2 regions of the Curtobacterium sp. RM9 genome follow, and region 2 is predicted to be linked to the other one. Evidence: predicted binding sites of a transcription regulator. Region 2 holds the regulator's gene; the other holds the start of a gene.
What was found. Region 2 encodes HspR, which represses chaperone genes until heat shock. Its sites were predicted from a motif close to AAGTTGAGTCNNNNNGACTCAACTT; they were not measured.
Positions count from the first base shown of each region.

Region 1: the regulator HspR is predicted to act here: its motif matches at 3,773-3,797, upstream of ACY3FI_RS00320 (Hsp20/alpha crystallin family protein).

Region 1 covers NZ_CM143271.1:69,396-75,160, reverse strand. Annotated here, with positions in the region: gene glgX (glycogen debranching protein GlgX) at 1-850, opposite strand, end outside; gene ACY3FI_RS00340 (TetR/AcrR family transcriptional regulator) at 927-1,541, opposite strand; gene ACY3FI_RS00335 (MarR family winged helix-turn-helix transcriptional regulator) at 1,693-2,241, opposite strand; gene ACY3FI_RS00330 (hypothetical protein) at 2,292-2,474, opposite strand; gene mgrA (L-glyceraldehyde 3-phosphate reductase) at 2,634-3,677, shown strand; gene ACY3FI_RS00320 (Hsp20/alpha crystallin family protein) at 3,821-4,261, shown strand; gene ACY3FI_RS00315 (manganese catalase) at 4,389-5,270, opposite strand; gene ACY3FI_RS00310 (SDR family oxidoreductase) at 5,300-5,765, opposite strand, start outside.
Region 2 covers NZ_CM143271.1:472,567-478,331, reverse strand. Annotated here, with positions in the region: gene dnaK (molecular chaperone DnaK) at 1-1,786, shown strand, start outside; gene ACY3FI_RS02330 (nucleotide exchange factor GrpE) at 1,789-2,436, shown strand; gene ACY3FI_RS02325 (DnaJ C-terminal domain-containing protein) at 2,460-3,461, shown strand; gene ACY3FI_RS02320 (heat shock protein transcriptional repressor HspR) at 3,586-3,996, shown strand; gene ACY3FI_RS02315 (autotransporter outer membrane beta-barrel domain-containing protein) at 4,061-5,765, opposite strand, start outside.

The DNA of each region.
Region 1 (5,765 bases), 400 kb from region 2:
CCTTGAAGGACAGCGTCGGACCCATGTGGTTGCCCTCGGCCGTGTGGTTGTAGACGACGTCCATGATGACCTCGAGCCCGGCGGCGTGCAGGGCCTTCACCATCTCCTTGAACTCGGCAACCTGCTGGCCGGCCGTGCCCGAGGACGAGTACTCGTCGTGCGGGGCGAAGAACCCGATGCTGTTGTAGCCCCAGTAGTTCCGCAGGCCCTTGTCGGCGAGCGTCGAGTCCTGCACGAACTGGTGCGTCGGGAGCAGCTCGACCGCGGTGACGCCGAGGTCGGTGAGGTGCTTGATCGCGGCCGGGTGCGCGAGACCGGCGTAGGTGCCCCGGATCTCCTCGGGGACGTCGGGGTGCTGCTTCGTGAAGCCCTTGACGTGCACCTCGTACACGACGGTGTCGCGGAGCGAGGTGCGGGGGCGCTCGTCGCCGGCCCAGTCGAAGGAGCGGTCGGCGACGACGGACTTCGGCATGGCCGCGGCCGAGTCGGTCTCGTCGATCTGCTCCGGGTCGTTCATGTCGTGCCCGAACAGCGCCTGGCCCCACTCGTAGGAGCCGTCGACCGCGGTGGCGTAGGGGTCGAGCAGGAGCTTGGCCGCGTTGTGGCGCAGACCGTTCGCCGGGTCCCAGGCGCCGTGCACGCGGAAGCCGTAGCGGGTGCCGATGGTCACGTCCGGGACGACGTCGTGGAAGGTGTAGCCGGTGCGGTGGCGGAGCTCGGTGCGGTGCTCGGTGCCGTCGTCGTCGAAGGTGCAGAACTCGACCCGGTCGGCGGTGCTGGAGAAGAGGGCGACGTTGGCGCCGCCGTCGACGAGCGTGACGCCGAGCGGGGTGCGCGAGGAAGCGGTCATCCTGCCGTTCTACCGATCGGCCACTGTGCCCCGGGCCGGACTGCGTACCCCGTCGTCCGGAAGGCGACGGTGCGGGTCAGTCCCCCGGCGGCACGATCCGTTCGAGCAGCCGGAGCACCCGCTCGCCGTCGACCGCCTCGGGGTCGAGCAGCCACTGCACCTGGAGGCCGTCCGACGCGGCGATGCTCAGCGATGCGAGGTCGACCGGGTCGAGGTCCGCGGCGATGCGACCGGCCGCCTGGTCGGCGGCGATCAGCTCGGCGAGCTCGGCCCGCAGGCGGGTGAAGCGTTCGCGCATGAAGTCGCGGGTCGCGGGGTGCCCCTCCTGTACGGCGTCGGCCGCGAGGGTCGTGTAGAGCTGCACGAGACCGGGGACCGCGCGGTTCCGCGAGGCGCTCTCCCGCATGTCTCCGATCGCCGACTTCATCCGGTCCGGGGCGCCCTGCTCCCGCACCTCGTGCTCGCGGTAGACGGCGAGCAGCAGTTCGTCGCGGCTCGGGAAGTAGTGGCGGAGCGCGGCGTGGGTGATGCCGAGGGCGTCCGCGACGGAGCGGAGGGACGAGGCGTCGACCCCCTGGTCGGCGACCATCCGGATGGTCTCGTCGAGGATCTGCGCGCGCCGTTCGGCGCCTTTCCGGTACCCGCCGCGGCGCGGCGCGGGGGCCGCGTCGTCGTCGGCGGGGAACGTCATGCGCCCCAACTTACCGCTGGAAGGTTTTCACCTCCACCCGTCCGGCGGACCGCAGGGGCGCACGGGAGGCGCGGGGCGCCCTGGTCGGGACCGCCTGCGGTCCGTCAGGTGCCCGGGCGGAGCGCGGTGCGCCTCCAGGCCGCCGCGTCCGTCAGGCGCGCGCGGTCGCGTCCTCGTCGACGGTGTACTCGTCGACCGGAGCCGGCGCGCCGGCGGTCAGGGCGTCCGTGATCTGGTCGAGGCAGCGCGTGAGGACCGCGTTGTCCTCGGCGCTGAGCCGGTCCATGACCTCGACCACGGCCTCGTGGAAGCGGGCGTAGGACTCGTCGATCTTGCGGGCCGCCTGCACGGTGGGCTCGAGCACCTGCGCGCGGCGGTCGGTCGGGTGTGGAACCCGGACGAGGTCGCCCTTGGCGACGAGTCCGTCGACGATCTTCGTCACCGAGGCGTTCGACACCGTGAGCATGACCGCGAGGTCCTTCGGCCCCATCGACCGCCCGTCCCGGTGCGCCTGCAGCAGGTAACGGATCGCGAGGAACTCGTTCTTCGACAGACCGCTCTCGGTCCGGGCCTGCTCGAGCTGCTGCTCCTCGGCGTGCTGGAGCCGGAGGAGGGAGTCCACCGCGACCTTTGCGGCACGTGACCGCGGCTCGCGGGCGTAGAGGTGCATGTGCTCACGGCGGACGACGGTCAACGGCATGTGGTCGAGTGTGCTCTCTGACTGATGGGAACGGGCGTGCGGGGCGGTGGCTAGACCGTGGGGACCGTGAAGAAGTCGGCGTACGACGGCTCCACGCGACGCGAGAGGAGCGACGGGTCCTCGATGCGACGCTCGACGTAGGCGTCGATCACGGCGGGATCAGTGAGGCCGTGGCGGGTGTGCGACCCACCGAGTCGTGCCTGACGGGCCATCCCCGAGTACGTGCTGTGCATGACGATCCCGCCTTCCTGCTTCGTTGCGTCCCCTGCGGACGCTCGGACTATTTCACAACGTGAACGATCAGCGCAACGAACCTTTTGCGTTCTGTACGTTTCGCGTGGTCGGCCGCCCGGCAGGATGGGGAGCACCCCGACGACGAGGAGACTCCCCTGATGACCTACATCGCTGCCGACGACCGCTACGACGCCATGCCCTACCGGCGGACCGGCCGCTCCGGCCTGGACCTCCCGCTGCTCTCGCTCGGGTACTGGCACAACTTCGGCGACGACAAGCCGTTCGAGACGCAGCGGGCGATCAGCCGCCGGGCGTTCGACCTCGGCATCACGCACCACGACCTCGCGAACAACTACGGCCCGCCCTACGGCGCCGCCGAGGTGAACTTCGGCCGCCTCATGCGCGAGGACTTCCGGCCCTACCGCGACGAGATGGTCGTCTCGACGAAGGCCGGCTGGGACATGTGGCCCGGCCCGTACGGACAGGGCGGTGGCTCGCGGAAGTACGTGCTCGCCTCGCTCGACCAGTCCCTGCAGCGCACGGGCCTCGACTACGTGGACGTCTTCTACTCGCACCGACTCGACGCCTCGACCCCGCTCGAGGAGACCATGGGCGCGCTGCACACCGCCGTCCAGCAGGGCAAGGCGCTCTACGTCGGCATCTCGTCGTACGACGCCGAGCGCTCCCGCCAGGCCGCGGCGATCCTGCGCGACCTCGGCACCCCGCTGCTCATCCACCAGCCCTCGTACTCGATGCTGAACCGCTGGATCGAGACCGAGGGGCTCCTGGACGCCGCTGGCGAGGTCGGCTTCGGCGTCATCGGCTTCACCGCCCTGGCGCAGGGCCTGCTCACCGGACGGTACCTCGACGGTGTGCCGTCGGACTCGCGTGCCGCCGCGGGCAAGTCCCTCGACGCCGGGACCCTCACGGACGAGGTCGTCGAGCACCTCCGAGCGCTGAACGACATCGCGTCGGAGCGCGGGCAGAGCCTGGCGCAGCTCGCGCTCGCGTGGGCGCTGCGCGACGAGCGGGTGACGTCGCTCGTGATCGGGGCCTCGCGCGTGGAGCAGCTCGAGCAGAACGTGGCCGCGCTCGGCAACCTGACCTTCACGGACGACGAGCTGCGGCGCATCGACGAGCACTCGGTGGGGGTGCTGGACGTCGACCTGTGGTCCGGCGCACGGTCCGGTCAGGTGAGCTGAGCCCCGCCGATCGGACCGTGCCGTTCTCAGGGTCTTCTGAGCGGTTTTCTGGCACTCGTTGGGGTCGAGTGCCAGCCGCGGTGCTACAACAGAAGCAGTTGAGTCGAGGGGACTCAACGAGAACCACGAAGGAGTTGATTTCGATGACGATGAACTTCGACCCGTTCCGCGAGCTGGACCGTCTCGCGGGGTCCCTCCTCGGCGGCTCCGGCCCGCGGTCGATGCCGATGGACCTGTACCGCACGGGTGACCACTACGTCCTCGACGTCGACCTGCCCGGCATCGACCCGGGTTCGGTCGACATCGACGTGGACGGCTCCGTCCTGACGATCCGCGCCGAGCGGACCCTCGGTGCCCCCGAGGGCTCGCAGTGGCTCACGCGTGAGCGGCAGCCCGGATCGTTCGTCCGGCAGCTCACCCTCGGCGAGGGCCTCGACGCCGCGCGCATCACGGCGGCCTACGACAACGGCGTGCTGAGCATCACGATCCCGGTCAAGGAGTCCGCGAAGCCGCGCAAGATCGCGGTCGCGGTCGGCGGCGGATCAGAGCAGCTCGCGGTCGGCTCCGGCGCGACCGAGCACTGACGCCGGTGGCGGTCCTGCTGGTGGTCGGACGGAACGCCACACGGGCGGACACGAGCCGGTACGACACGAACACCTGACGGACACGACGAGGGCCCGGTGCAGCACGCACCGGGCCCTCGTCGTGTGGTCACTCCTTGTTGAGCTTGTCCTGCACGAGCCCGGCGGTCTTCTCGACGACGTTCGGGATCTCGGTCGTGCCGTAGAGCCGGACATCGGGGTGCGTGGGCGGCGGCATCGGCACCGAGGTGGTGGGGCCGTCGTGGTACGAGTACTCGCCCTTGCCGTCGAACGAGGGCCCGCTGGCCCAGGGCCCGTCGGCAGCGGCGGCGCCGTCGGAGAAGTTGAGGTACTGGTAGTTGACCTCCTGGTTCTCCTTCGACTGCGGGAAGTTGCTCGGCACCGGGAAGCCCTCGACGCCCTTCTCGCGCAGCTCGGCGGCGGCGGTAGCCCACATGTTCTGGTGCATGGTGTCGCGTGCGATGAGGAAGGACAGCAGGTCCCGCACGCCGTGGTCATCGGTCATGTGGTAGAGCCGGGCGGCCTGCACGCGGCCCTGCATCTCGGCGTTCTCGTTCGCCGTGAAGTCGGCGAGCAGGTTGCCCGATGCGGTGATGTACGAGCCCTGCCACGGGTTGCCGTTGCTGTCGACGGGGCGCGCGCCGGCACCGGCGACGATGGCGTGCTGCACGTCGGTCCCACCGACGATCGCGGCCACGGTGGGGTCGTCCTGCAGCGCGTCCTCGGTGATGCCGAGCGGGCTCTTCTCGAGCAGCTGCGCGATCATCGTCGCGAGCATCTCGACGTGGCCCATCTCCTCGGCACCGATGCCGAACACCATGTCCCGGTACTTGCCCGGGATGTGCATGTTCCACGCCTGGAACTGGTACTGCAGCGCGACGGAGATCTCGCCGTACTGGCCGCCGAGCACCTCCTGCAGCTTGCGGGCGTAGATCGCGTCGGGCTTGTCCGGGGTGGCCTTGAACTGGAGTTCCTGCTTGTGGAAGTACAAATCGTTCTCCTTGCGTTCGGTTCGGTCGGTCAGAGGATCGGGGTGCCGCCGGTGACCGCGATGCGCGCTCCCGAGACGTAGCTGCCGTCGTCGCTGGCGAGCAGCACGTACACGGGAGCGAGTTCCGCCGGCTGTCCGGCACGGCCGAGCGGCGACTGCGTGCCGAACTGCTCGACCTCCTCCGGCGGCATCGTCGAGGGGATGAGCGGCGTCCAGATCGGCCCCGGTGCCACGCTGTTCACCCGGATGCCGCGTTCGCCGAGCAGCTGTGCGAGGGCGGCGGAGAAGTTGGCCACACCCGCCTTCGTCACGTCGTAGGGCGCGAGGTTCGGCTTCGGGTTGTCGGAGTTCACCGAGCTGGAACCGATGATCGAGGCGCCCGGGCCGAGGTGCGGCAGGGCGGCCTTCACGAGGTGGAAGTAGGCGCTGAGGTTCGTGGCGAGGGTGTGGTCCCACTCCTCGTCGCTGATCTCCTCGATCGTCTCGTGGGTCATC
Region 2 (5,765 bases):
CATCGCGAACGCAGAGGGCCTCCGCACCACGCCGTCGATCGTCGCGTTCACGAAGGACGGCGAGGTCCTCGTCGGCGAGACCGCGAAGCGCCAGGCGGTCACGAACGTCGACCGCACCATCGCCTCCGTCAAGCGCCACATCGGCACCGACTGGAAGGTCGAGATCGACGGCAAGCAGTACACGCCGCAGGAGATCTCGGCCCGTACCCTCGGCAAGCTCAAGCGCGACGCCGAGCAGTACCTCGGCGAGGACGTCACCGACGCGGTGATCACCGTCCCGGCGTACTTCAACGACGCCGAGCGCCAGGCGACGAAGGACGCCGGTGAGATCGCCGGCCTCAACGTCCTCCGCATCATCAACGAGCCGACCGCCGCCGCGCTGGCCTACGGCCTCGACAAGGGCAAGGAAGACGAGCTCATCCTGGTCTTCGACCTCGGTGGCGGCACGTTCGACGTCTCCCTGCTCGAGGTGGGCAAGGACGACGACTTCTCCACGATCCAGGTCCGCGCGACCTCCGGCGACAACCGCCTCGGCGGCGATGACTGGGACCAGCGCATCGTCGACCACCTCGTCAAGAAGTTCAAGGACGAGCACGGCGTCGACCTGTCGACCGACAAGATCGCGAAGCAGCGCCTCAAGGAAGCTGCTGAGCAGGCCAAGAAGGAGCTCTCGTCGCAGATGTCGGCGAGCATCCAGCTCCCCTACCTGACGCTGACCGCCGACGGCCCGCTCAACCTCGACGAGACCATCTCGCGCGCACAGTTCGAGCAGATGACCTCCGACCTGCTCGACCGCACGAAGAAGCCCTTCAACGACGTCATCAAGGAGGCCGGTGTCAGCGTCAACGACATCGCCCACGTTGTGCTCGTCGGCGGCTCGACCCGCATGCCCGCCGTGGCCGAGGTCGTCAAGTCGCTGACCGGGGGCAAGTCGCCGAACCAGGGCGTCAACCCGGACGAGGTCGTCGCCGTCGGCGCCGCGCTCCAGGCCGGCGTGCTGAAGGGCGAGCGCAAGGACGTCCTGCTCATCGACGTCACCCCGCTGCCGCTCGGCATCGAGACCAAGGGCGGCCTGATGACGAAGCTCATCGACCGCAACACCGCGATCCCGACCAAGCGCAGTGAGACCTTCACGACCGCCGACGACAACCAGCCGTCGGTCGCGATCCAGGTCTTCCAGGGCGAGCGTGAGTTCACCCGCGACAACAAGCCGCTCGGCACCTTCGAGCTGACCGGCATCGCCCCGGCTCCCCGTGGCGTTCCGCAGGTCGAGGTCACCTTCGACATCGACGCCAACGGCATCGTGCACGTGTCCGCCAAGGACAAGGGCACCGGCAAGGAGCAGTCGATGGTCATCTCCGGCGGCTCCTCGCTGCCGAAGGAGGACATCGAGCGCATGGTCCGCGAAGCCGAGGAGCACGCGGCCGAGGACAAGGCCCGTCGCGAAGCCAACGAGCGTCGCAACCAGGCCGAGCAGCTCGTCTACTCGATCGAGAAGCTCATCAAGGAGAACGACGACAAGCTGCCCGCGGACGTCAAGTCCGAGGTGCAGGGTGACGTCGACTCCCTCAAGTCGGCGCTCGCGGGCGAGGACGAGGACGCCGTGAAGGCGGCCTTCGACAAGCTCAACGAGTCGCAGGGCAAGCTCGGCCAGGCGATCTACTCGCAGCAGGACGCGGGCGCCGCGGCCGGTGGCGAGCAGCCTGCCGGTGAGCAGCCGGCGGACGACGAGGACATCGTCGACGCCGAGGTCGTGGACGACGAGGACGACAAGGACAAGAAGTAACGATGACGGACCCCAAGGACAACGTGCCGAACGAGGACGAACCCCAGGTCGAGGGTGACGCCACGAACGCAGCCGAGCCCGAGGACCTCATCGAAGCGGAGGGACCGGACGTCGAAGTCCCGACGGACGGCCCCGCCGCGGCCGACGCAGCGAACGACCTCTCACCGGAGGACGAAGCGCTCCTCGCCGACGCCGCTCGCGGCATCCAGGAGGACAAGCTGTCCACCGCGGACCGCGACCTCGTCGCCGAGATGCGTGCCGACATGCTCCGCGCGCAGGCCGAGCTGGTGAACTTCCGGAAGCGCGTCGAGCGCGACCGTGAGGCGAATCGCGACGCCGTCATCGCCGAGGTCGTCCGGGCACTGCTCCCGGCGCTCGACGACCTCACCCGTGCCGAGGCCCACGGCGACCTCGCCGAGGGTCCCATGCAGGTCATCGGGCAGAAGATCCGCGGCGGCTTCGAGAAGTTCAAGCTCGTGCAGATCGGCGAGAAGGGCGAGCCCTTCGACCCGAACGTGCACGAGGCGATCGTGCAGCTGCCCACCCCGGGTGCCACCGGCCAGACCGTGGCGGACGTCGTCGAGCCGGGCTACAAGCTCGGTGACCGCGTGCTCCGTGCGGCCAAGGTCGCCGTGGCGGTCCCGGCCTGATCGCGGGGAGGAGGTAGGGATTCATGGCCAGTCAGGACTGGTTCGACAAGGACTTCTACAAGGTCCTCGGCGTCGACAAGACGGCGAGCGACGCTGAGCTGAAGAAGACCTACCGGAAGCTCGCGCGGCAGTTCCACCCGGACTCCAACCCGGGCGACGCTGCCGCCGAGGCCCGCTTCAAGGAGATCAGCGAGGCGTACTCGGTGCTTTCCGACAAGGAACAGCGCCAGGAGTACGACCAGGTCCGCGCCATGGGCTCGGGCGCCCGCTTCACCGCGGGTGGCCCGGGTGCCCAGGGCGGCTTCGAGGACGTCTTCGGGGGCATGTTCAATCAGGGCGGTGGCGGACAGCGCGTCCGCTTCGGCCAGGGTGGTGGCGGCGGGTTCGAGGACATCCTCGGCGGCATGTTCGGCGGGGGCGCTGGTGGCGGCTTCGGCCAGCCCTCCGGTGGCTTCCGCGGCTTCGGCGGTCCGACCAAGGGTCGCGACGTCACGGCATCGACGACCCTCGACTTCACCACGGCCATCACCGGCGACACCGTGAAGCTGTCGCAGGGCAACGGTCGTCCGGTCAACGTCCGGATCCCGGCGGGCGTCGCAGACGGGCAGAAGATCCGGCTGCGCGGTCGCGGCGAGCCCTCGCCCGACGGCGGCGACGCGGGCGACCTGGTCGTCACGGTCACCGTTCGGAAACACCCCGTGTTCGAACGCGACGGGCAGAACCTCCGTGTGGACGTCCCCGTGACGTTCGTCGAGGCTGCGCTCGGTGCGACGATCCAGGTGCCGACCCTCGGCGGCGAGCCCGTCAAGCTGAAGGTCGCGCCGGGAACGCCGTCCGGTCGCGTCCTCCGCGTCAAGGGCCGTGGCGTCACCACCAAGACGGGGACGGGCGACCTGCTCGCGACCGTGCAGGTCGCGGTGCCGTCACACCTCACCGACAAGCAGCGCGAGGCCGTCGAGGCCCTGCGCGACGCACTTCCGGACGAGGACCCGCGCGAGGACCTCCTCGCAAAGGCGCGCAGCTAGCTGCGCGTGCTGCAGCAACAACACCGGCCTGGAGGAACGGTGCGGCTCCGTCAGGAAGCCGCACCGTTCCTCCAGACTGGTTCCAGGACCACGCGGACGACGGAAGGAGCGCTCGATGACCGACATGGACGAGAACTCGCCCGTCTTCGCGATCGCGATGGCGGCTGAGCTCGCCGAGATGCACCCGCAGACACTGCGGCAGTACGACCGGCTCGGCCTGGTCGTGCCTGGGCGCACCCGCGGCGGTTCGCGCCGCTACTCCATGCGCGACGTCGCGCAGCTGCGTGAGATCGCGCGCCTCGGCAGCGAGGGTGTGTCGCTCGAGGGCGTCCGGCGTGTGCTGGAACTCGAGAACGAGAACCGCGCGCTGCGCTCCCGGGTGAGCGAGCTCGAGACCGCGCTGGCCGATCAGCTCATCAACCGTCCGGGCGCGCGCGTGTTCGCCGCCACGACGACCGGTGCGGCCATCTCGCTCAAGGCGGGGTCGCGGCCGCAGCGGAACACGCAGATCGTGCTCTACCGCGGCCCCCGCTGAGCCGCGAGCGACGAAGCCCCCACGACTCACGGAGTCGTGGGGGCTTCGTCGTGTCCGCTGCTGGTCAGCGATCGAGGGTGAGTGTGTAGTCCTGCCGGAACGTCTCACCGTCGGGGGTCGTGACAACGAGCTGCATGTCGTTGCGACCTTCCTGGAGGTCGCCGAACACGTAGATCTTGAAGCAGTCTTCGGCGTTCGTGAGACCGGTGCCGAGGAGCTCCGGACCGCGCACCAGGGCAACGGTCGAACCTGCCGGCGCTGTGCCGGCGATCGATCGGGGCGTGCTCGGCACCGTCGACCCGCTCATCGGGGAGGTCGCCACGATCTCGCTCTCGGCGGGTGCGTCGCCAGGACCGGGCTCAGCGCCCGGCTCGTACGTCATGGAGACGAGGTCGAAGGTCGACGCACCGTTGAGGTGCTGCACGAGGACCAGCTGCGTGAATCCGACCTTGAGGTCGCGGGTGAAGCGCAGCCGGAACTCGTAGTCCTGGCCGACCGTCGTGGTGCCGTAGACGTTGCCCTGGTCGTCCCGGAACTCCACCGTGGCGCCGGCCGTGGCGATGCCGTGGACCTCCGGACGTGCCTCGTGCACGGTGTTCGGCGAGAGGATGCCGCCCCAGAGGAGCTTCTGATCGACGGTCACGTCGGTGTCGGTGGTGAGGCCGCCCTTGCTGGTCTGGACGGCACGGACACGGTGTTCCGCGGGAAGGAGCATGCGGTTCGTCTCGAGGGTCCAGCGGCCCTCCCCGTTCACCGTGGCGACCTCGGAGAGCGCTCCGTCGTCGTCGCCGAGCTGCACGCGGGCGCCGGCGGCGCCGGTACCGGTGAACGTGATCGTCCGGTCCTTCGACTCTGCGCCGTCCGCCGGGGAGGTGATCGCCGGGGCCGCAGCCGCACCGTAGTCGAGCGTCGTGGACGCCGTCGTTGTCGCACCGCCCGCGACGGCCTGCTCCACGGTGAACGTGTTCACACCCGGGGTCGCGTGCTCCGGCGCCACGGGCACACTGTAGACGCCGTCATGCACCTCAGCGCGCCCGACCTCGTCCCCGGCGCCGTTGCGGACGACGACCTCGGCGCCGTCGGTGCCGGTGCCGCGGACGGTCGCCGGCGCAAGCGGGTCGCCCTGGTCGAACGCGGCGGTCGCCGTCACCGGGACGACGGCAGAGCCGGTGACGCGGACGGCGAGGGTGCCCTCGGCGAGGACGGCGCCGTTCTTGGTGATGGTGATGGAGCCGTCGTCGAGGGTGGTGCCGGCGGTGGCGGTGGCGTCGACGGCGAGCCGGACGAGGATGCGGCGCCAGGACGAGTTGAAGGCGTTGTCGTCGTCGTTGACGGCGGTGCGGCCGTCGTCGGAGATCGTGAACGGGACCGTCGCGCCAGTGCCGGCGACCTTCACCTCGGCGATGCGGGTACCGGTCGGGGCGGTGACGGTGGCCTTGCCGCGGACGTTCTGGCCGAGGATGAAGGTGGACCAGCCGGACGTGGTGCCGGCGTCGGTGTCGGGCACGCTCGTCGTGATCGCGGACGGCGCGCCGACGTGGACGGCGAGGGTGCCCTCGGCGAGGGTTGCGCCGTTCTTCGCGATGGCGATCGACCCGTCGTCGAGGGTGGTGCCGGCGGTGGCGGTGGCGTCGACGGCGAGCCGGACGAGGATGCGGCGCCAGGACGAGTTGAAGGCGTTGTCGTCGTCGTTGACGGCGGTGCGGCCGTCGTCGGAGATCGTGAACGGGACCGGCGCGCCAGTGCCGGCGACCTTCACCTCGGCGATG